DNA from 3 places in the Pseudarthrobacter sp. NPDC058119 genome. Region 1 is predicted to be linked to each of the others. Evidence: predicted binding sites of a transcription regulator. Region 1 holds the regulator's gene; each other region holds the start of a gene.
The links. Region 1 encodes Rex, which represses fermentation and respiration genes when NADH is low (regulators of the CRP and FNR family bind a similar motif). Its sites were predicted from a motif close to CTTGTGAANNNNTTCACAAG; they were not measured.
Positions count from the first base shown of each region.

Region 2: the regulator Rex is predicted to act here: its motif matches at 2,715-2,734, upstream of araB (ribulokinase).
Region 3: the regulator Rex is predicted to act here: its motif matches at 3,638-3,657, upstream of ACFVTD_RS16475 (glyceraldehyde-3-phosphate dehydrogenase).

Region 1 is NZ_JBHVTN010000001.1:935,064-942,216, forward strand. It holds gene ACFVTD_RS04455 (cytochrome c biogenesis protein ResB) at 1-278, opposite strand, end outside; gene ACFVTD_RS04460 (cytochrome c biogenesis CcdA family protein) at 278-1,033, opposite strand; gene ACFVTD_RS04465 (TlpA family protein disulfide reductase) at 1,049-1,660, opposite strand; gene ACFVTD_RS04470 (histidine phosphatase family protein) at 1,663-2,343, opposite strand; gene ACFVTD_RS04475 (YceI family protein) at 2,559-3,107, shown strand; gene ACFVTD_RS04480 (hypothetical protein) at 3,334-4,116, shown strand; gene ACFVTD_RS04485 (redox-sensing transcriptional repressor Rex) at 4,186-4,890, opposite strand; gene ACFVTD_RS04490 (glutaredoxin family protein) at 4,901-5,155, opposite strand; gene ACFVTD_RS04495 (HAD family hydrolase) at 5,234-6,052, shown strand; gene ACFVTD_RS04500 (30S ribosomal protein bS22) at 6,106-6,204, opposite strand; gene ACFVTD_RS04505 (helix-turn-helix domain-containing protein) at 6,356-6,568, opposite strand; gene ACFVTD_RS04510 (3-deoxy-7-phosphoheptulonate synthase) at 6,734-7,153, opposite strand, start outside.
Region 2 is NZ_JBHVTN010000014.1:30,764-37,916, forward strand. It holds gene mmsA (multiple monosaccharide ABC transporter ATP-binding protein) at 1-1,370, opposite strand, end outside; gene chvE (multiple monosaccharide ABC transporter substrate-binding protein) at 1,478-2,608, opposite strand; gene araB (ribulokinase) at 2,878-4,638, shown strand; gene ACFVTD_RS20765 (L-ribulose-5-phosphate 4-epimerase) at 4,635-5,363, shown strand; gene araA (L-arabinose isomerase) at 5,410-6,930, shown strand; gene ACFVTD_RS20775 (LacI family DNA-binding transcriptional regulator) at 6,977-7,153, shown strand, end outside.
Region 3 is NZ_JBHVTN010000008.1:8,622-15,774, forward strand. It holds gene ACFVTD_RS16450 (Nif3-like dinuclear metal center hexameric protein) at 70-993, shown strand; gene ACFVTD_RS16455 (zinc ribbon domain-containing protein) at 1,055-1,792, shown strand; gene ACFVTD_RS16460 (YaaA family protein) at 1,820-2,584, opposite strand; RNA gene rnpB (RNase P RNA component class A) at 2,642-3,028, shown strand; gene ACFVTD_RS16470 (TspO/MBR family protein) at 3,073-3,606, shown strand; gene ACFVTD_RS16475 (glyceraldehyde-3-phosphate dehydrogenase) at 3,874-5,352, shown strand; gene ACFVTD_RS16480 (hypothetical protein) at 5,418-5,627, shown strand; gene ACFVTD_RS16485 (HNH endonuclease family protein) at 5,755-6,552, shown strand; gene def (peptide deformylase) at 6,574-7,146, opposite strand.

The DNA.
Region 1 (7,153 bases):
TAAAGCTGCAGGGTGTCCAGCAGCTTGCCGTACTCCGGGTGGTCCTTGATGTACTGGGTGACCGTGGCCGGGTTGGCGGGCCGCTGCGGGAACAGTGATCCAGGGACGGCGGCGACGGCGAGGAGCAGCAGCAGGAACAGCGCTGTGCGCATGCTGGTCAGCTGGGTCCAGGCCCACCGCAGCATGCCCTTGGGTCCCAGGGCCGGAAGGGAGGCCTGGGCTTTCGCCGCTGCTACGGGGGCGGATTGCTTCTTCTTTACGTTCACACGCTCGCTCATCAGATCGGCAACTTCACGTCGGTTTGGAACCAGTACTGCAGCCCGGTCACCCAGGCACCCCACACCCCGGTAGCCATCAGGATCCCGAGCGCCACCAGGATCCCGCCGCCGGTCCGCTGGATGGCCAGGCGGTGCTTGCGGAAGAACGCCATGACGCCCATCCCACGGCGCAGGGCCAGTGCGATCAGCAGGAACGGTATGCCAAGTCCCAGGCTGTAGACAAAGGCCAGGAATGCACCCTTGGCGGCAGAGGATCCGCCGGAGAGGCTGAGCAACTGCACGGCGGAGTAGGTTGGCCCGATGCAGGGGGCCCAGCCCAGGCCGAAGGTCAGGCCCAGCAGCGGCGCTCCCCAGAGTCCGGCGGGCGGCTTGGCGTGGATCTTCGCGTCACGCTGCAGCCAGCTGAAGCCGCCCATGAAGACGATGCCCATGATGATGACCAGGACCCCCAGGAGCTGGGTGATCCAGGCATTCTGGCTGCCCGTGATCAGGGTGCCCAGCTGGCCGAACGCACCACCCAGCAGGACGAAGATCACGGAGAAGCCCAGGACGAACAATCCAATGCCCGCCAGCATCCGCCCGCGTTTCTGCTTTTGCAGGTCCACGCCGCTCAGGCCGGTCACGTAGCCCAGGTAGCCGGGAACCAGGGGAAGGACGCAGGGCGAAAGGAAGGACACCAGGCCTGCCAGCAGGGCCACTGGTATGGCGAGCAGGAGGGAGCCGCTGAGGATGGCTTCGGCGAAGGGGCTGTTCACGGTCCCGGGCCGTCCCTATTCCGCCACGGCGGCGGTGATGAGGGCTTTCAGGGTGCCCTTCTCGATTTCGCCGAGGACGCGGGAGGCCACCCGTCCCTGCTTGTCCAGCACCAGGGTAGTAGGGACGGCGCCGGGCGGGACCAGGCCAGACACGGAGAGCAGGACGCCGCCGTCCTTGTCGTCGAAGCTGGGGTAGGTCAGGTTGAAGGTCTTCTCGAATGCTTCGGCCGTGGGCTTCTCGTCCCGGAGGTTAACGCCGAAGAACTGCACGCCCTGGTCCTTGAACTCCTGGTGCAGCTCCTCCAGGAGCGGTGCCTCCACGCGGCATGGTGCGCAGGCGGCGAACCAGAAGTTCAGCACGCTGACCTTGCCCTGGAAATCGGCTGGGGTCACCTTGTCGCCGCTGAAGAGCGCGCCCTGGATCTGCACGGCTTCCTTGCGGTCCGCGGCGGCGAACTCCGTTACGGAGCCGTCACCGGCAACATAGTTCTTGTTGTCGCCTGCCTTGGCCTGCTTGGCCAGTGCATCCTCCTGGGCGCAGCCGGAAAGGCCGAGGGTCAGCGCGGTCAGGGCCAGGCCGCCTGCCGAGAGCAGGCTGCGGCGCGAGGGAAGGTTGTTGTTGCTCACTGCTAGGCTCCAGGGGTGCTGGCGGCACCGGGAAGAAGGGACGCCGCAGGCTCGCTGTACTCCACCCGCACAAGCGAGCCGTCGTCGTCGAAAACCAGGGACGTTAGGGATGTCAGGGTGCACTCGCGCTTGCGCGGATCGTGCCACAGGGGGCGGCCTTCGGCGCTCAGGCGGGCCGCCCAGATGGGCAGCTGGTGGCTCACGAGGATCGCCTCGGGGCCTGCGGCACCAAAATCTCCGGCGGCCAGTTCGATGGCCTGCAGCCGCGCGTCCTGGACTGCAGCCGCCACCCTTGCCGCCTGCTGCTTGTACGGCTCGCCCCACGACGGGCGCAGCGGGTTGACCAGCCGCGGCCAGTGCTTTGGCCGGCGCAGTTCGGCCTTGGTGACCTTCATGCCCTCGAAGTAGTTTTCCGCCTCGATGATGCGCTGGTCGGTATGGATCTGCAGGCGCAGCGCTTCCGACGTCGGCCGTGCGGTTTCCTGCGCACGGTCCAGCGGCGAGGCGGCCAGGTAGGTGATCCGGGCTCCGCGTTCGGCGCGCTGACGGAAGTGGTCGGCCAGGGTTCGGGCCATCTCCTGCCCCAGCTCGGAGAGGTGGAATTCGGGGAGCCGTCCATAGAGAACGCCGTCGGGATTGTGGACCTCGCCGTGGCGGAGCAGATGGACAGTGGCTTGGGGCATGTTTACCAGTTTCTCAAAGATGGCGTGCGATCCGAAATCTCCCGGACGCGCTTTCTACAAAGAGTAGAACTTAAGTTTCTGAAGAAATGTTCCGAAACCGGGAACAAAACATGCAAACGCATGTTTATACTGGATGCAGCAAGATAGTTGAGGCTTCAACCGATGAAGGTTCAACCGCAGGACCACAGCAGGCATACACACCAAGGAGCAACATCATGGCACTTCCCGCAGACGTCACCACCGGCACCTGGACCCTGGACAACTCGCACAGCGAAATCGGCTTCACCGTCCGTCACGCGGGCATCAGCAAGGTCCGCGGCCAGTTCAAGGAAGCGGAGGCCACCCTGGACCTCGCCGACAACGTGGCCGACTCTAAGGTCAACGCCACCATCAAGACCGCCAGCTTCGACTCCGGCGACGTCAACCGCGACGGCCACGTCCGCGGCGAAGACTTCTTCGACGTCGAGAACTTCCCGGAGATCTCCTTCGTTTCCAACGCGATCGTCCCCAAGGGCGACGCCTACGAGCTCCAGGGCGACCTCACCATCAAGGGCGTCACCCGTCCCGTGGCCCTCGAGACCGAGCTCCACGGCGTGGCCGTCGATCCGTTCGGCAACACCCGCGCCGGCCTCACCGCCGAGACCACCATCAGCCGCAAGGACTTCGGCCTCACCTGGAACGCCGTTCTCGAAGCCGGCGGCGTGCTGGTCAGCGACAAGGTTGCCATCAACCTGGAACTGGCCTTCATCGCCCCCGCAGCATAATTTTTTCCCACCCGGCGCACCCCGGCACCAGGCCTTCCCGGCCCGGCGCCGGGGTGCGGTTGTTTAACCACCCCCGGGCATGGGCTCAAATGCGGACGTGAATCCCGCCCGAATCACCGATATCACCGCCCGCCGGGGGTACGGTGGAGCTAAGCCATGCTGGGGGGAAGGCTGAGGACCGAATCCCGGCAGCCTACCTGGATCCCGACCTGCAGAAGGAACGCCCATGAGTACTCCTCCCGTCCCGCCTCCCGCGCCCCAAGACCCGTATTCCGGCAATGACCAGTCCGGCAGCCAGCAGCCCGGCCCCGAGCAGCCGCGCTACGGCCAGAACGCACCCCAGTATGGCCAGAATGCACCGCAGTACGGGCAGAACCAGCCCCAGTACGGCTCGCAGCCGCCGGCAGCACCGCAGTACGGCCAGGGTGCACCGCAGTACGGTTCCCAATATGGCCAGAAGGCACCCCAGTACGGGCAGTCGCCCTATGGCCAGTCCCCGTACGGCCAGTACCCCTCGGAGCAGCCGCAGCCGGCGGGAAGCAACGGCGTCCCGCAGCTGGTGAACATCTCGTTCTGGCTCCTGATTGCGGCTGCCGTGATCTTCGTCATCTCCCTGCTCACCGGGCTCACCCAGCTCGATGATCCACAGTTCCGGCAGGCTTTTGAGCAGCAGGTGAAATCCAGCGGTGCGGCCGTGACGTATGACGACATCAAGAGCGTCATCGCCGGCACGCTGGTGGTCTTCGCCATCATCGGCGTCGCGCTCTACCTGCTGGTGGCGTTCTTTGTCCGCAAGGGCAAGAACTGGGCACGCATCCTCGGGACCGTGTTCGCAGCACTGTCCGTGTTGGGCCTGTTCGGGGTCCCCACCTTCGGAACGCTTGGGACTGTCCTGGGCATCGCCGCCATTGTCCTGCTCTACCTCCCGGCTGCTGCCCCGTATTTCCGGAAGCAGCAGCCGTTTGCCAACCCTTATTCCGGCGGCTTCGGCAACCCTTACGGGCGGTAACGCCAACGGCAGAACGCAGCGGCGGCCCGGGATGTCCAGCATCCCGGGCCACCGCTTTTAATCCTGCCCCTAGGCCGTCTGCCCCGGCGCCTGCGCCCGCTGGGCGTGATAGGCCAGGATCTGGAGCTCCGTGGCCATGTCCACTTTGCGGAGGTTGACTCCTTCAGGGACCTGCAGCATGACAGGTGCAAAGCTGAGCACGCTGTGCACGCCTGCCGCCACCACACGGTCGCAGATTCCCTGGGCCACCGCCGCGGGAAGTGCCAGCACCACCATGTTTGCCCCGGTGCGGTGGAGGACGGTCTCGAGGTCTGCCACGTCGCTGACCCGCAGCCATCCCACTTCGTTGCCCACCACCATCTGGTCGGCGTCGAAAATGGCCACCACGTCGAAGCCCCGGGATTCGAAGCCGCCGTAGCGGGCCAGTGCCTTGCCCAGGTTTCCGGCTCCAACGATGGCCACTTTCCAGTCATGCGTCAGGCCCAGGGCCGCAGCGATGTGGCGGCTCAGGTACTGCACCTCGTAGCCCACTCCCCTGGTTCCGTAGGAGCCCACGTGGGAGAGGTCCTTGCGCAGCGTGGAGGAACTGACGCCGGAGGCTTCCGCCAGCGATTCGGAGGAGACACGCTCAACGCCCTCGGCCAGCAGCGTGTTCAGGGCGCGGAGGTAGAGCGTCAACCGGGCCACGGCAGCGGGCGGAATTTGTTTGGCCGGTGCGCCCGCGGTATCCGGTACGTCCGGCACAGGCTGGGGGGTCGAATCCAAGGACGTCACTCGCATCCCCCTACTTGGCCATGGCGCGCTGCAGGACGCGTTCCAGCCGGGCTTCGTCGATTTTCCAGAAATCGCGCTGCACCCCGTCCACCAGGACCACGGGGACCTCTTCTGCGTAGCGCTCCCGCAGCTCAGGCTGGTTGTCCACCAACTCTTCGCTCCATTCAAGGCCCAGCGAGGCAGTGACCCGGCCGACGGCGTCGCGGGCCTCTTCGCAGAGGTGGCAGTCAGCTTTGGTGACCAGGACGACGCGGGGGGTAGCCATGGCTTAACGGTATCGCCGTTCGCGCCGTGCAGGTGACGCCGACGGCGCCGGCCGGGTGGATTGACTAGACTCAAGTCCATGCCCGAGGAGAAATACGTCGCCGTCGTTACACGGCCGGTTGCTGCCCCGCAGCCCGGTGAGGCGGCGTTTTTCGACGTGGACAACACCTTGATGCGCGGTGCCAGCCTCTTCCACGTGGCCCGCAAGATGCACCAGCGGGGGGCGTTCACGCTGACCCAGGCCGCCGGGTTCGCGTGGAAGCAGTTCAAGTTCGTGGCGCGCGGGGAAAACATCGACGACGTCCATGCGGTCCGCGATTCGGCCCTGACCCTCGCCGCCGGCATCACCGTGGACGACATCAAGGCACTGGGTGAAGAGGTCTACGACGAGATGATCGCCTCGCGGATCTGGCCGGGCGCCAAGGCCCTGGCCGAACAGCACCTCCGGGTGGGCCGCCGCGTCTGGCTGGTAACGGCCACGCCCATCGAAGTGGCCACGGTGATCTCCACCCGGCTGGGGCTGACGGGGGCTTTGGGCACGGTGGGGGAAGTGCACGACGGCATGTACACCGGACGCCTGGTGGGAGACATCCTCCACGGTTCGGCCAAGGCAGTAGCGGTGCAGGCCATCGCGGACCAGGAGGACCTGGACCTCAAGCGCTGCTGGGCGTACAGCGACTCCTACAACGACGTTCCGCTGCTCTCGCTGGTGGGCCACCCAGTAGCCATCAACCCGGACGCCAAGCTCCGCCGGCACGCCCGCGACCGGAACTGGCCGGTCTATGATTTCCGCGCCGGCCGCCGCGCCGCCACCGTTGGGCTCAAGGCGGCGACCTTCGGCGGCGCCGTCTACGGCCTCTGGAAGGGCTTCGCCCGCATCCGCGGCCCCCGGGCATAAAAATGCCCGCCGCCTTGGAAGGCGACGGGCATTTCACGCTGTTCGAAGTATTGCTACTTCTTGTTGCGGCGCTGGTGACGGGTCTTGCGAAGCAGCTTGCGGTGCTTCTTCTTGGCCATACGCTTGCGACGCTTCTTGATAACTGAACCCACGAAAGTTCCTTACAAACTAGATGCAGTACCTGCCTGATGGGGAATGTCCGTGGACAAAGCTACGAACTGAACAACTGACAGATTCTTACAATGACGTAAAACGTTCCTTAACAGGGTACCGCTTATCGGGAGCGGCTCAGGACAGGCCGCCTCAGGCGGTCTCGGTGTGGCCGTCCACAACAGCGCCCTTAAGGTACTGTTCGACGGCGTTTTCGGGGACCCGATAGGAGCGGCCGAAGCGCACCGCGGGCATTTCGCCGGAGTGGACCAGGCGGTAGACGGTCATTTTGGAGACGCGCATGACCTCGGCCACTTCAGCCACGGTCAGGAACTTCGCGTTGGAGAAGTTCTGTTCTGCCGACATTTCCCTATTTTCCTTTGCTGACGGATGGACAACAGTGACCCCAGGTACGTGCCAATGCGGTGTTCCGATGCTGAGCCATCCACCAACCACCTAAATAGATACTCTAGATGTTCATGTGGCAGATGTGAAAGTAGTGGCCTCCCCTATTTCGCCCCTATTTCGCCCCTAATTCTGCTGCCGGCGCTTCCGTGCCGACGCCGCAAGCTGCTCCAGGACCGAAGCTGAGACATCCCAGTCCATGCAGGCGTCCGTGACGCTCTGGCCGTAGACCAGCGGGGAGCGCCCCGCCGCGTGCTCTGCGACGTCGAGGTTCTGGGCTCCGCCCACCAGGAAGCTTTCCAGCATGACGCCGGCAACGGCCCGGGCTGCTGCTCCCCCGTCCTCGAGCTGGGCACCAATCTCCAGCGCGACTTCCGCCTGGCGGTGGTGGCTCTTGCCGCTGTTGGCGTGGCTGGCGTCAACGATCAGGCGGGGATTGAGCCCCTTGCCCGCCAGTTCGGTGGAGGCCCGTTCCACGTCGGCCGCGGAGTAGTTGGGCCCCTTCCGGCCGCCGCGGAGGATGACGTGGGTGTCGGGGTTTCCTGC
Region 2 (7,153 bases), on a different contig from region 1:
TCGGCCGCGAGTTTGGCGATGATCGTGTAGATCTCATACTTGGCGCCGACGTCGATGCCGCGGGTGGGTTCATCGAGGATGAGTACGTCGGGGTCGGAGAACATCCATTTGCTGAGCACCACCTTCTGCTGGTTGCCACCGGACAGCTTCCCGGTAACGGCGGCCACGGACGGGGCCTTGATGTTCATGCTCCTGCGGTAGCCGTTGGCCACCACCGTCTCCTGGTTCTTGTCCACGAAGCCGCGTTTTGCGAGCTTGCGCAGTGCCGCCAGGGAGATGTTCCGCTTGATGTCCTCGATGAGGTTCAGGCCGTAGTGCTTGCGGTCTTCCGTGGCGTAGGCGATGCCGTGCCTGATGGCGTCGGACACGGTGGCGGTGTTGATTTCTTCGCCGTATTTGTAGACCTTGCCGGAGGTGGCGGTGCCGTAGGTCCGGCCGAAGACGCTCATGGCGAGCTCGGTGCGCCCGGCGCCCATGAGGCCGGCCAGCCCTACCACCTCACCTTTCCTGACGTGCAGGTTGGCGTTGTTGACCACCATGCGGCTGTGGTCCTGGGGGTGGCGCACGGACCAGTCCTCGATCCGCAGGACTTCTTCGCCGATGTTCGGTTCGCGGTCCGGATACAGGCTTTCCAGGTCGCGGCCCACCATGCCGCGGATGATCCGTTCCTGGGTGATCTGGCCTTCGTCGAGCCGCAGGGTCTCGATGGTCTTGCCGTCCCGGATGATGGTGACGGCGTCCGCCACCCTTCGGATCTCATTGAGTTTGTGGCTGATGATGATGCTGGTGACGCCCTGTCCCTTCAGGTGGAGGATCAGGTCCAGCAGGTGGCCCGAGTCCTCGTCATTGAGGGCGGCCGTGGGTTCGTCCAGGATCAGCAGCTTCACTTCCTTGGACAGGGCCTTGGCGATTTCCACCAGCTGCTGCTTGCCCACGCTGATGTGCTGCACCGGTGTGACCGGGTTTTCGTCGAGGCCCACGCGGGCCAGCAGCTTGGCGGCCTCCAGGTTGGTCTTGCGCCAGTCCACCCATCCGTTGGTGGCCTGTTCGTTGCCGAGGTAGATGTTCTCGGCAATGGAAAGGTACGGGCTCAGGGCCAGTTCCTGGTGGATGATGACAATTCCGCGCTTCTCGCTGTCCGAGATGCTGGAGAAGTTGCAGGGTTCGTTCTCGAAGAGGATCTCCCCGTCGAAGGAGTTGTGTGCATAGACGCCGGACAACACTTTCATGAGCGTTGATTTGCCGGCTCCGTTTTCGCCGCAGATGGCGTGGACTTCGCCACGGTTGACATCCAGGGTGACGTCCTGGAGGGCCTTCACGCCCGGGAACGTCTTGGTGATTCCTCGCATCTGAAGAATGGGTGTGTTCATCGGTCAATTCCCACTGACTGGTCGGAGCTGGGCCGTCCTGCTGCTGCAGGAGGCGGCGGGCGGGGCTGTGGCCGGATGGAGGTCCGGTCACAGCCCCCGGACGCTGACTACTTGACGTCGGAGTCCTTGTAGTAACCCGAGTCGATCAGTTCCTTCTGGTAGTTGTCCTTGGTGATGATCACGGACTTCAGCAGGAAGGCCGGGACAACCTTGACCTTGTTGTTGTAGGTCTTGGTGTCGTTGGTCTCCGGTTCCTGTCCCTTGAGGACGGCATCGACCATCTTGACGGCCTGCGCGCCGAGCTGGCGGGTGTCCTTGAAGATGGTGGAGTACTGCTCGCCGGCAATGATGGACTTGACGGAGCCCTTTTCGGCGTCCTGGCCGGTAACAACCGGGAGGCTGCCCTTGGCGTAGCCACCGGTGCTGGTGAGGGCCGAGATGATGCCGATGGACAGGCCGTCATACGGGGACAGGACGCCGTTCAGCTTGGTGCCGGAGCTGTAGGCGGAGGTGATGATGTCCTCCATGCGCTTCTGGGCCACGGGTGCCTGCCAGCGAAGAACGGCGGCCTGTTCGAACTTGGTCTGGCCGCTGGGGACCTTCAGGGTGCCTGCGTCCATGTACGGCTTGAGGGTGTCCATGGCGCCGGTCCAGAAGAAGTTGGCGTTGTTGTCGTCGGGGCTGCCGGCGAAGAGTTCGATGTTGAACGGGCCCTTGCCGTCCACCTTCTTGCCGCTGGCATCGACGAGGCCCAGGCCGGTCAACAGCGAGGTGGCCTGCTGGACACCCACCGTGTAGTTGTCGAACGTGGTGTAGTAGTCCACGTTGGGCGTGCCGTTGATCAGGCGGTCGTAGGCGATGACCTTGACGTTCTGCTCCTTGGCCTTGGCCAGGACGTCGGTCAGGGTGGTGCCGTCAATGGCGGCGATAATCAGGGCCTTGGCGCCCTTGGTCAGCATGTTCTCGATCTGCGACACCTGCGTGGGGATGTCGTCGTTGGCGAACTGGAGGTCCGTCTTGTAGCCGAGGTCCTTCAGGGACTTCTCCACGTTGGCGCCATCGGCGATCCAGCGTTCGGACGTCTGCGTGGGCATCGAGATCCCAACCAGCGAATCGCTGGGCTTCGCGGCACTCCCGGACTCGGTTGCGGCCCCACCCCGGGTGCCGCAGCCGGTGGCGCCCACCGTCAGGGCGAGGACAAGGGCCACCGCGCCCATGAGTTTTTTGATTCTCACCATTTTCTCCTTCCGCGGCAGCACTGCCACGAAGTGTTGGTGGACCAGGCAGCACCAGTGCTTCCCGGTCCTGGCCACATTGTTGATGTGTCGGTTCAATATAGACTGATTTGTGAACGCTAACAAGAGTGTCCAGCTGGAAATTCGAAAACTTTCCAGCCTCATTGACTTCCAGTTTGTTAGCGTTCACACTAACTGCAGCACGTAGCTCGACCCTGACCCCTACAAAACCGGTAATGAGGCCCATGCCTCCCGGACGGAGGCAAACCCCCATGCCAGATGCGCTGACCACTTCCAGCTCCGATTCCCGCCATGACCACTGCGTCATCGGCGTGGATTACGGGACCCTTTCAGGCCGCGCCGTGGTGGTGCGCGTCCGCGACGGCAAGGAACTGGGCAGCGCCGTCCATGAGTATGCCCACGCGGTGGTCACCGATTCCCTGCCACGGGATACAGCGGGCGACGACGGTGCCCGGCTTCCGGGGGAATGGGCACTACAGGTGCCCAACGACTACCGCGAGGTCCTGCGGACCGCTGTCCCCGCTGCCGTGGCGGACGCGGGGATCGACCCGGCCGCCGTCGTCGGGATTGCCACCGACTTCACGGCCTGCACCATGGTGCCGGTCATTGCCGACGGCACACCCTTGAACGAACTGCCCGCCTTCGCCAACCGCCCGCACGCCTACGTCAAGCTCTGGCGCCACCACGCGGCGCAGGGCCAGGCCGACCGGATCAACCGGCTCGCCGCCGAACGTGGCGAAGACTGGCTTCCCCGCTACGGGGGGTTGATCTCCTCCGAATGGGAGTTCGCGAAAGGGCTGCAGCTGCTGGAAGAGGACCCGGAGGCGTACGCCGCGATGGACCATTGGGTGGAGGCGGCGGACTGGATCGTCTGGCAGCTCTGCGGCCGGTATGTCCGCAACGCCTGCACTGCCGGTTATAAGGGCATCTACCAGGATGGCCGGTATCCGTCCGAAGAGTTCCTGGCCGCCCTCAACCCGGACTTCAAGGACTTTGTCAGCTCCAAGCTGGAGCACACCATCGGCCGGCTGGGCGATGCCGCCGGCACCCTGACGGCGGAGGCTGCCGCCTGGACCGGGCTGCCGGAGGGCATCGCGGTGGCAGTGGGGAACGTTGACGCGCACGTCACGGCCCCGGCAGCGAAGGCCGTGGAACCCGGGCAACTGGTGGCGATCATGGGCACGTCCACCTGCCACGTCATGAACGGCACCGAACTGCGGGAGGTTCCGGGCATGTGTGGCGCCGTGGACGGTGGAATTGTCCCGGGCCTGTGGGGCTACGAGGCAGGACAGTCAGGGGTGGGGGACATCTTTGGCTGGTTCACCAGGCACGGCGTCCCGCCCGAATACCACCAGGCCGCCAAGGAGGCCGGCCTGGGAATCCACGAGTACCTCACCGAACTGGCGTCCCGGCAGGCCATTGGGGAGCACGGCTTGATCGCGCTCGATTGGCATTCAGGAAACCGTTCGGTCCTGGTGGACCACGAACTTTCCGGCACGGTGGTGGGCCAAACCCTGGCAACCAGGCCCGAGGACACCTACCGCGCCCTCCTGGAAGCCACAGCCTTTGGAACCCGCACCATCGTGGACGCCTTCCGCGACGCCGGAGTCCCGGTCAAGGAATTCATCGTTGCCGGCGGCCTGCTGAAGAACCGGCTCCTGATGCAGATCTACGCCGATGCCACCGGCCTCCAGCTGTCCACCATCGGCTCGGAACAGGGGCCGGCCCTGGGCTCTGCCATCCACGCCGCCGTCGCAGCGGGCGAGTACCCGAACATCCGCGAAGCCGCCGCGGCCATGGGCGCCGAGCCCGGGGAGGTCTACACCCCCATTCCGAAAAATGCAGCCGCCTACGACGAACTGTTCCAGGAATACCGGACCCTGCATGACTACTTCGGCCGCGGCGGGAACGATGTCATGCACCGGCTCAAGGCCATCCAGCGCAGGGCCGCCCACGCGGCCCGGCCTGGCGCAGGCTCCGTCGCCGAATCAACCGTGCGGGTGTCCGCATGACCGCCGGGACAGGCGCCGGAACCGGCCTCCTGGAAGCCATCGCCAGGATCCGGGCGGAGGTGTGCGCCCTGCACGCCGAGCTGACCCGGTATGGCCTGGTGGTGTGGACGGCGGGCAACGTCTCGGCGAGGGTTCCCGGCACCGACCTCATGGTGATCAAGCCGTCCGGTGTCTCGTACCAGGAGCTGACCCCGGAGCAAATGATCGTGACCGACCTGTACGGCACCCCGGTCAGGGGCACCAACGTTGGCGGCAACGGCACGGTGGACTGGGGCAATCCCGCGCTGTCGCCGTCGTCGGACACCGCCGCGCACGCCTACGTGTACCGGCACATGCCGGAGGTGGGCGGGGTGGTGCATACGCATTCCACCTACGCCACCGCCTGGGCCGCCCGGGGCGAGGCCATCCCGTGCGTGCTCACCATGATGGGGGACGAGTTCGGCGGCTCCATCCCGGTGGGCCCGTTCGCCCTGATCGGCGACGACTCGATAGGCCACGGAATTGTGGAGACGCTGAAGAATTCCACGTCCCCGGCGGTCCTGATGCAGAACCACGGCCCGTTCACCATCGGCAAGGATGCCCGCTCCGCCGTCAAGGCCGCCGTCATGTGCGAGGAAGTGGCGCGCACCGTGCACATTTCCCGGCAGTTGGGCGAGCCGCTGCCCATCGAGCAGGCCCACATCGACTCCCTTTACGCCCGCTACCAGAACGTCTACGGCCAATAACAAGCACCGGCCATAAACCGGCCAGAAAATCTTTCCAGGAGAATCCATGAGCACCGCTGCAACCACTTCCCTCGACGGCTACGAAGTCTGGTTCCTGACCGGCAGCCAGCACCTTTACGGCGAGGAGGTCCTCAAGCAGGTGGCGGCCCAGTCGCAGGAGATCGCCAACCAGCTCAATGCCTCCTCCGCGGTGCCCGTGCGCATCGTCTGGAAGCCGGTCCTGACCGACTCCGATGCCATCCGCCGCACCGCGCTGGAGGCCAACGCGGACGACTCCGTCATCGGCGTCACGGCCTGGATGCATACCTTCAGCCCGGCCAAGATGTGGATCTCCGGCCTGGACCTGCTGCGCAAGCCCCTGCTGCACCTGCACACCCAGGCCAACCGCGACCTGCCGTGGGCGGACATCGACTTCGATTTCATGAACCTGAACCAGGCGGCGCACGGCGACCGCGAGTTCGGCTACATCCAGTCCCGCCTGGGCATTGCCCGGAAGACCGTCGTCGGGCATGTCTCCAATCCGGACGTGGCACGCCAGGTGGGATCGTGGCAGCGCGCCGCCGCGGGCTGGGCAGCCGTCCGCACGCTGAAACTCACCCGCTTTGGCGACAACATGCGCAACGTGGCCGTCACCGAAGGCGACAAGACCGAGGCCGAGCTGCGGTTCGGCGTCGCGGTGAACACCTGGTCCGTCAACGAACTCGCCGACGCCGTGCACGGTGCTGCAGAGTCCGACGTCGACGGCCTGGTGGCCGAGTATGAGGACCTTTACGACGTGGTGCCGGAGCTCCGCGCAGGCGCGGCCAGGCACGAATCGCTGCGGTACGGCGCCCGGATCGAACTGGGCCTGCAGTCCTTCCTGGAAGGCAACGGCTCCGCCGCGTTCACCACGTCCTTTGAGGATCTTGGTGCGCTCCGCCAGCTGCCCGGTCTGGCGGTGCAGCGGCTCATGGCTGCCGGTTACGGGTTCGGCGCGGAGGGCGACTGGAAGACCGCCATCCTGGTCCGGGCCGCCAAGGTGATGGGCGCCGGGCTGCCCGGCGGTGCCTCCCTCATGGAGGACTACACCTACCACCTGGAACCCGGCTCCGAGAAGATCCTGGGCGCCCACATGCTGGAGGTCTGCCCTTCCCTGACGGCGCAGAAGCCGCGGCTGGAAATCCACCCGCTGGGCATCGGCGGCAAGGAAGACCCGGTCCGCCTGGTGTTCGACGCCGACGCGTCCCCGGGCGTCGTCGTCGCCCTCTCCGACATGCGGGACCGCTTCCGCCTGGTGGCCAACGCCGTCGACGTCGTCCCGCTCGACCAGCCGCTGCCCAACCTCCCCGTGGCCCGCGCACTCTGGGAGCCCCGGCCGGACTTCGCCACCTCCGCGGCCGCCTGGCTCACCGCCGGGGCAGCCCACCACACCGTGCTCTCCACCCAGGTGGGCATGGACGTCTTCGAGGACTTCGCCGAGATCGCCAAAACGGAACTGCTCACCATCGACCAGGACACCACCATCCGCCAGTTCAAGAAGGACCTGAACTGGAACGCCGCCTACTACAAACTGGCCGGCGGGATCTGATCCCGTGGCAAGGGTCCCGGCGGCGGCACGGGACGGGAACCCCGTGATGGACAGCGTCCCGCGGCGGCTGCCCACGCTCGAGGATGTCGCGGAACGTGCCGGGGTATCGCACCAGACCGTCTCACGGGTGGTCAACAACCACCCCAACGTGAGTCCCGGCACCCGCGAAAAGGTGGAAGCGGCGATTGCCGAACTCGGCTACCGCCGCAACTCTGCCGCCCGG
Region 3 (7,153 bases), on a different contig from region 1:
ATTCCCCGGCGCCCGGGCCCAGTGCCGCAAACTGCGGCGGCGCGAAGCCAATGGGGTAAAACTAAGACTATGGAACCTGTGGACACCGACGTTACCGGCCAGGCAGATCACGACGGCGACGCTCCTTCCGACACGCCGGCTGCGGCCGGTTCCGCGGACGCCCCCACACTGGCCGAACTGCTCCTTGCGGTTGAGGAACTGTGGCCGGAATCCCTGGCGGAGAACTGGGACGAGGTGGGACTCGTGGCAGGCCGTCCCTCGGCACCGGTTACGAAGGTGATGTTCGCGGTCGATCCCACCCTCGAGGTCATCGAGGAAGCGGTCGAGTGGGGAGCGGAACTGCTCATCACTCACCACCCCCTCCTGCTGAAGGGCGTCACATCCGTGGCGGCCACGTCGGCAAAGGGCAGGGCGGTCCACCGGCTCATTGAAACGGGAACGGCACTGCTGACCGTGCACACCAACGGGGACTCCGCCGTCGGTGGTGTCTCCGACGTCCTGGCCGATGCCTTGGGGCTCCAGGACGTCGTTCCCCTGACCGTGGCGGCCAACGGTCTGCCCGAGGAGGGTATCGGGCGGGTGGGGGACCTCGCGGATGCCATGAGCCTGGGTGACTTCGCGGCCCGGGTTTTCGGAATCCTCCCCTCGGTGGCCGGCGGCGTGCGTGTTTCCGGCGACAAGGACGGGCTGGTGCGGCGCATCGCGGTCTGCGGCGGAGCGGGGGATTCGCTGTTCAACGAGGTCCGCGCGAGCAGCGCCGACGTCTACGTCACCGCCGACCTCCGCCACCACCCGGCGTCAGAAGCGCGGGAGGCTGCCGACAACGGACGGCCATACCTGGTGGACGTGTCGCACTTTGCCAGCGAATGGCTGTGGCTGCCTGCCGCAGCCGCGGCCCTGGGCAACGTCCTGGCCGACCAGGGCCATGACGTGGAGATCCTGGTCAGTACCACCAACAGCGATCCGTGGGACTTCATCCTCACTCCCGGCTAGAGTCTAGGAAGCGCCGGTTCGGTGCCCGGTCCAGGCCGGAAGGGATCTAGCGGAGGTAAACGTGGCCAAGGCAGCACCGGCGGAACAGTTGAAGTTGCTCGAACTGCAGGGCCTGGACGCCAGGTTGAAGGGCCTCACCAACCGCCGCCGCACGCTCGAAAACGATCCCCGCATCAAGGACCTCGAGGCCGCCCTGTCCGTCGCCAACGGTGAACTGGGCGCGGCCAAGGTGGCTGTGCACGACGCCGAGGCTGCGCTGAAACGGGCCGAAGCCGACGTTGAACAGGTCGCCTCCCGGATCCAGCGTGACGAAGCACGGCTCAACAGCGGCACCGGCCTGTCCAAGGACCTGGTAGCACTGCAAAAGGACATTGCGTCCCTGAACAAGCGGCGCTCCGACCTTGAAGACGTCGAACTGGAGGTCATGGAGCGGCTGGACTCGCTGCGGGAACGGCAGGCGGCCCAGCAGCAGATCGTCGATGACATCCAGGGGTCCTTTGGAACCATCAGGGCCGAGCTCGATGCGGCCCTCGCGGAGGTCGAAACGGAAGCGGCAGGGCTTCGTGCCCAGCGCGGCGAATTCGCCCAGGGCCTGGACGCGGGCCTGCTGGCAGTTTACGAAAAGACGCTCGCGAAGCGCGGGGTGGGTGCCGCGCGGCTCTTCCACGGCACCTCGGAAGCCTCGGGAATGAAGCTCAGCCCGGGCGACCTCGCCGAGATCAAGGCAGCCGCTGCGGACGACATTGTGTTCTGCCCGGACTCGGGCGCCATCCTGGTCCGCTCTGACGAATGGTCCTAGGCGGCCGGCAGGCAACCGGCAGGGCTGTCAGCCCGGCAGGATGATGTTCAAGGCGTGCGGTTTGCGGGCGGTGCCGGGCACCAGCTCCGCCTCCCACCGTTCGCGCGCTGCCTTCAGAAGGTCCGACGCCGCCGCGGGGGCCTTTCCACGGCGCACCAGCAGGTGCCGGGCCAGTTCGCCGCGGGTGTGCTTGGCGAAGTGGCTCACCACTTTCCGGACTCCGCCGCTTTCGGTGAAGACGTTGACCGTGACGGTCTGCTCCGCCGGCGGAGCCCACGCCGCCGCATAGGTGCTGGACCGGCAGTCCACCAGCAGGTGCCCCTGGGCTGCGGCGCCCAGGGTATCCCCAAGCTGTTCCTTCCAGAACGGAGCCAGCCGCCCGACGTCGGGCAAGGACGTGCCCATGGACAACCGGTAGGCGGGGACGCTGTCGCCAAAGCGGAGGGCTCCCCACAACGCCGAGATCACCAGGACGGACTCATCGGCCTTGCGGCGCTGCACCGGCGTCAGGGTGCGGTAGCCGAGGGCGTCATACAGGACACCCGAATAGATGCTGTGGGCAGGGGCCGCCGGCTCGGCGTGCAGGCGTGTATTCCGCTCGACGTCGTCCCGCAGCGATGCCCCCACGCCCAGCAGGGCGAGGGCATCCTGGTGTGCGCTGACAGTGCCAAGCGCCTCGAGGACCTTGGCGCGGTACGGGTTGAGTTCCGGGAAGCCCAGGGCGGACCAGTCGACGGCGGGACCGCGGAGGGCGGGCGTCTTTCCTTCGGAAGGGGGAAGCAGAATCAGCACCGTCCGATCCTACCGGCGACAAAAGCGGCCGGCGGCGCCGGTACACTGGGAGCCGGATGGGACAGCCAGACGGCCGCGCGCCACGCGAGTGGCTCGAGGAACGTCCGGGCTCCGCAGGGCAGGGTGGTGGGTAACGCCCACTCGGGGTAACCCGCAGGCCAGTGCCACAGAAAACAGACCGCCTGCATTTCCAGCTCCGGCTGGGAAGGGCAGGTAAGGGTGAAACGGTGGTGTAAGAGACCACCAGCTTCCCGGGTGACCGGGAAGGCTAGGTAAACCCCACCCGGAGCAAGGCCAGACAGGACACGTTCGAGGGCTGCCCGCCCGAGTGTCCGGGTAGGCCGCTGGAGGGTGCCGGCAACGGTACTCGTAGATGGATGGCCGTCGCTCCCTTGCCGGTAACGGCAGGGAGAACAGAACCCGGCGTATCGGCTGTCCCATCCTTAAACCGCGTTTGACCACGGGCAATGCGTCGGGGATCCTGAACCGTGCCCGTAATTCCTGAAACCCGTCCCGCACCCGCAGCGGGCATTCCCGGCATCCGTTCACAGGGGTTGGCGCTCGCCGGTTTCCTGGCCCTTTCGGCGCTGGCCTGGCTGCTCTCCTCGGTCCCGATCATCCTCAATTCCGGCGGCTGGTACGCAGGCTCCGCGAAGGCGCCGTGGATGCCGCCGTCGTGGATGTTCCGCAGCACATGGATGCTGCTGTATGCGGGTGTGGCCACCGCGGCCTGGCTGGTTTGGCGGAGAGGCCGCCTGGCCGGCGGCACCCGCTCCGGGTACGTGGTCCAGTTGCTGCTCAACGCCGCCTGGCCCGTGACCTTCTTCGCCTTGTACCCAATGCTCGGGGCCGTGGCACTGTGGGCGGCCTTCGCCGTCATCTGCGCCCTGACCGCCACCCTCGCGTTCCTGATCCTGCGGTTCGGCCCGGTGGACGCCGCCGCCGGCTGCCTGGTTCTGCCGTATTTCTCCTGGCTGGTCTATTGCGCAAGCCTGAACCTGTACGCCGCCATCCACAACTGATTGCCCGCTACTGCATCCTTCCGGGCCGCCCCATGTGAGTGATTTCACGCAGCCCGAGCGTGTTCCGCGGACCGCGCCAAATTAGAATGGATCCCGGACGCAGGAGTTCTACCGCCGAAAGTTGCGTCCGCAACCGGCGGTTTTTCTTTGCACGCGATCCAGGTGCCTGGGGACCATCCCCTGCAGGTGCCGGTGCCCCTGGACATCATCAGGTGGCCTACATCCGTGTACGAAGACGTACACGGCTGAACCGAGGAAGGTATTTCTGTGAGCCAGACGTCTGATTCTTGTCTTGATACGTGGATGGGCCGGGAGGCCCTCGCCGAGGCCATGATCCCGGTCATCGGCAGGCTGTACCGCGAAAACAACGTGGTGACCAGCATCCACGGCCGGAGCCTGATCAACAAGTCCACCATGAACATCCTCAAGGCGCACCGGTTTGCGCGCCGGATGAGCAAGGACGAACTGCTCCTGGAGGACACGGCCCCCCTGCTGAACACGCTGGCCGGACTCGAACTCGGCGCCGCTGCGATCGACATCGCCCGGCTGAACCAGAAGTTCAAGGAGGAGGGCAACGGCGCCACCCTTGAGGAGTTCCTCCGCGCAGAACTCGCCGAGATCGTGGGCAAGCGGGGCGGCGACGACCGCACCAGCACCGACGTCGTACTCTACGGCTTTGGCCGGATCGGCCGCCTCCTGGCACGCCTCCTGATCGAAAAGGCCGGCGGTGGCCGCGGCCTGCGCCTGCGCGCCATCGTCGTGCGCCGCGGGTCCGACAACGACCTCTCCAAGCGCGCCAGCCTGCTGCGCCGCGACTCCGTCCACGGCTCGTTCGAGGGCACCATCCGTGTTGATGAGGCCGCCAACACCATCACGGCCAACGGCGTCCAGATCCAGGTCATCTACTCGAACGACCCCGCCACGATCGACTACACCGCCTACGGGATCAACAACGCCCTGGTGGTGGACAACACCGGCCGCTGGCGTGACGCCGAGGGCCTGTCCCAGCACCTGCAGAGCAAGGGCGTGGCCCGGGTCCTGCTGACCGCGCCGGGCAAGGGCGAACTGAAGAACATCGTCCACGGCATCAACCACCGCGACATCACGGACTCGGACAAGATCGTCTCCGCGGCGTCCTGCACCACCAACGCCATCACCCCGGTCCTGAAGGCCATCAACGACAAGTTCGGCGTGGTGCACGGCCACGTGGAAACCGTCCACTCCTTCACCAACGACCAGAATCTGATCGACAACTTCCACAAGGGCGACCGCCGCGGCCGTTCGGCAGCGCTGAACATGGTGATCACCGAAACCGGTGCCGCCAAGGCCGTGGCCAAGGCCCTGCCCGAACTCCTGGGCAAGCTCACCGGCAGCTCCATCCGCGTCCCCACCCCGGACGTTTCGCTGGCCATCCTGAACCTCACCCTCGAAAACGGCACCACCAAGGACGAGGTCAACAACTACCTGCGCGAAATGTCGCTGCATTCGGACCTGCGCAAGCAGATCGACTACATCGATTCGCCCGAGGTTGTCTCCACCGACTTCGTGGGCTCCCGCCGTGCCGGCATCGTGGACGGCCTGGCCACGGTGTCCACCGACAAGAACCTGGTCCTCTACGTCTGGTACGACAACGAGTTCGGCTACAGCTGCCAGGTGGTCCGCGTCATGGAAGAGATGGCAGGCGTGAACCCGCCGTCCTTCCCGGCCAAGGAAAGCGCCGCCGCCCTGGCGGCCATCGCAGTCTAGTAACAGTCAGGGCTTTCCCGGCTGGTTCACTGGAATCAGCCGGGAAAGCGGACCACACTGTTGGCATGGACAACGAATCGACACTTCAGCACGAAACCACCCTCGAGCACGCACTGGACGTTGCCAAGGCGAACCATAAGGAAGCCGTGCGCCTGCTGGAACGCGCCAGGGACGCCCATAAAACCGGTGACGTCACAGATGAACGGGTGCGCCAGCTCGAGAGCCTGCTGGCCGTGGCGGAAGAAGACCTTCGACGCGTCACCAGGGAACAGTAACCCCGGGGGAGGCCCACGGGTGCTGTGACCCATCACTCGTCCTCAACAGTGTGGATATCAGCGGCCGGGTGCACCCTTTGTCCTAGGCTCTTGGGGTGCCCGACTTTCCCTTCCCGGCGTCAGCCCCGTGAGTATCAGCTGGTCTGCCTACCGCCGCGCACGCCGCCGTTCCCGGCAGGCCTGGGCGCTTCTCGCCACCGCCGCAGCAGCCATCCTCGTGGCCCTGGCCTGGTTCTTCACCACCGGCCAGTTTGCAGCAGCCGGACCCGCGGCTGACGGGCCCACTGAGGCGCCGGTCTTCGACCCTGCCTGGATGAAGCCGGTGAAGGAGCCCAACCCGGTTCCCCCCGGCAGCGCCCTCGCTGCCCTTGACGGCCTGGCCGTCAAAGGCAGGGCGCCCAACACCGGCTACAGCCGTGAGGCCTTCGGCCAGGCCTGGCTTGATGTCGACCGGAACGGCTGCGACACCCGCAACGACATCCTTCGGAGGGACCTGGCCGGCGTGGTGTTCTCGGAGGGGTCCTCCTGCAAAGTGACGGCCGGACATTTCCGGGAACCCTATACGGGCCAGGACGTAGATTTCCAGCGCGGAGCCGAGAGCAGCCGCGCCGTCCAGATCGACCATGTGGTGGCACTGGGTGACGCCTGGCAAAAGGGGGCCCAGCGCCTGGCAGCCAAAGAACGCCAGAGCCTGGCCAACGATCCCCTGAACCTCGTCGCAGCCGACGGCGCCGCCAACCAGCAAAAGGGCGCGGGTGACGCCGCTACCTGGCTGCCGAAAAACACGGCCATCCGCTGCCATTACGTTGCCCGGCAGATCTCGGTAAAGGCCGCCTACGGGTTGTGGGTGACTGCGGCAGAGAAAGACGCCATGCAGCGCGTCCTTGCCGCCTGCCCCCAGCAGCAGACCATCACCGCAGGCTGACCGGACGCCTCCCGGACAGGATCAGTGGCCAAAGGGGTCAGGGTCCACCCCGGGCATCCAGGTCAGCCCCGGCACGCCCCAGCCGTTCTTCTTCGCCTGCTTCATGGCTTTGCGCGAATAGCGGTCCATCAGCCGGTTGACATAGAGCTTGCCGTCGAGGTGGTCATATTCATGCTGGATGACCCTGGCAAACCAGCCCGTTGCCTCGAACCGGACAGGTTCCCCGAACCCGTCGAAGCCTTCCACCCGGGCCCATTCTGCCCGTTTGAGCGGATACTGTTCACCCGGGAACGAAAGGCAGCCCTCTTCCTCCTCGTCGGGATCGGGAGCAGCACCGGAGACTTTGGACAGGGTCAGGACGGGATTCACCAGGACGCCGGTCGGGGGAGCGCCGTCGTCATTCGCGTACTTGTAGACGAAGATCCGCTTGCCAACGCCGACCTGCGGGGCGGCGAGGCCCACTCCGTTGGCAGCGTCGTTGGTTTCGAACATGTCGGCAATAAGGGTGCGCAGTTCGTCGTCGAAAACCTCCACCTCGGCGGCGCGGCGGTGCAGCACAGGCTCGCCCCAGATGGTGATCGGCAGAACAGTCATATCAGTA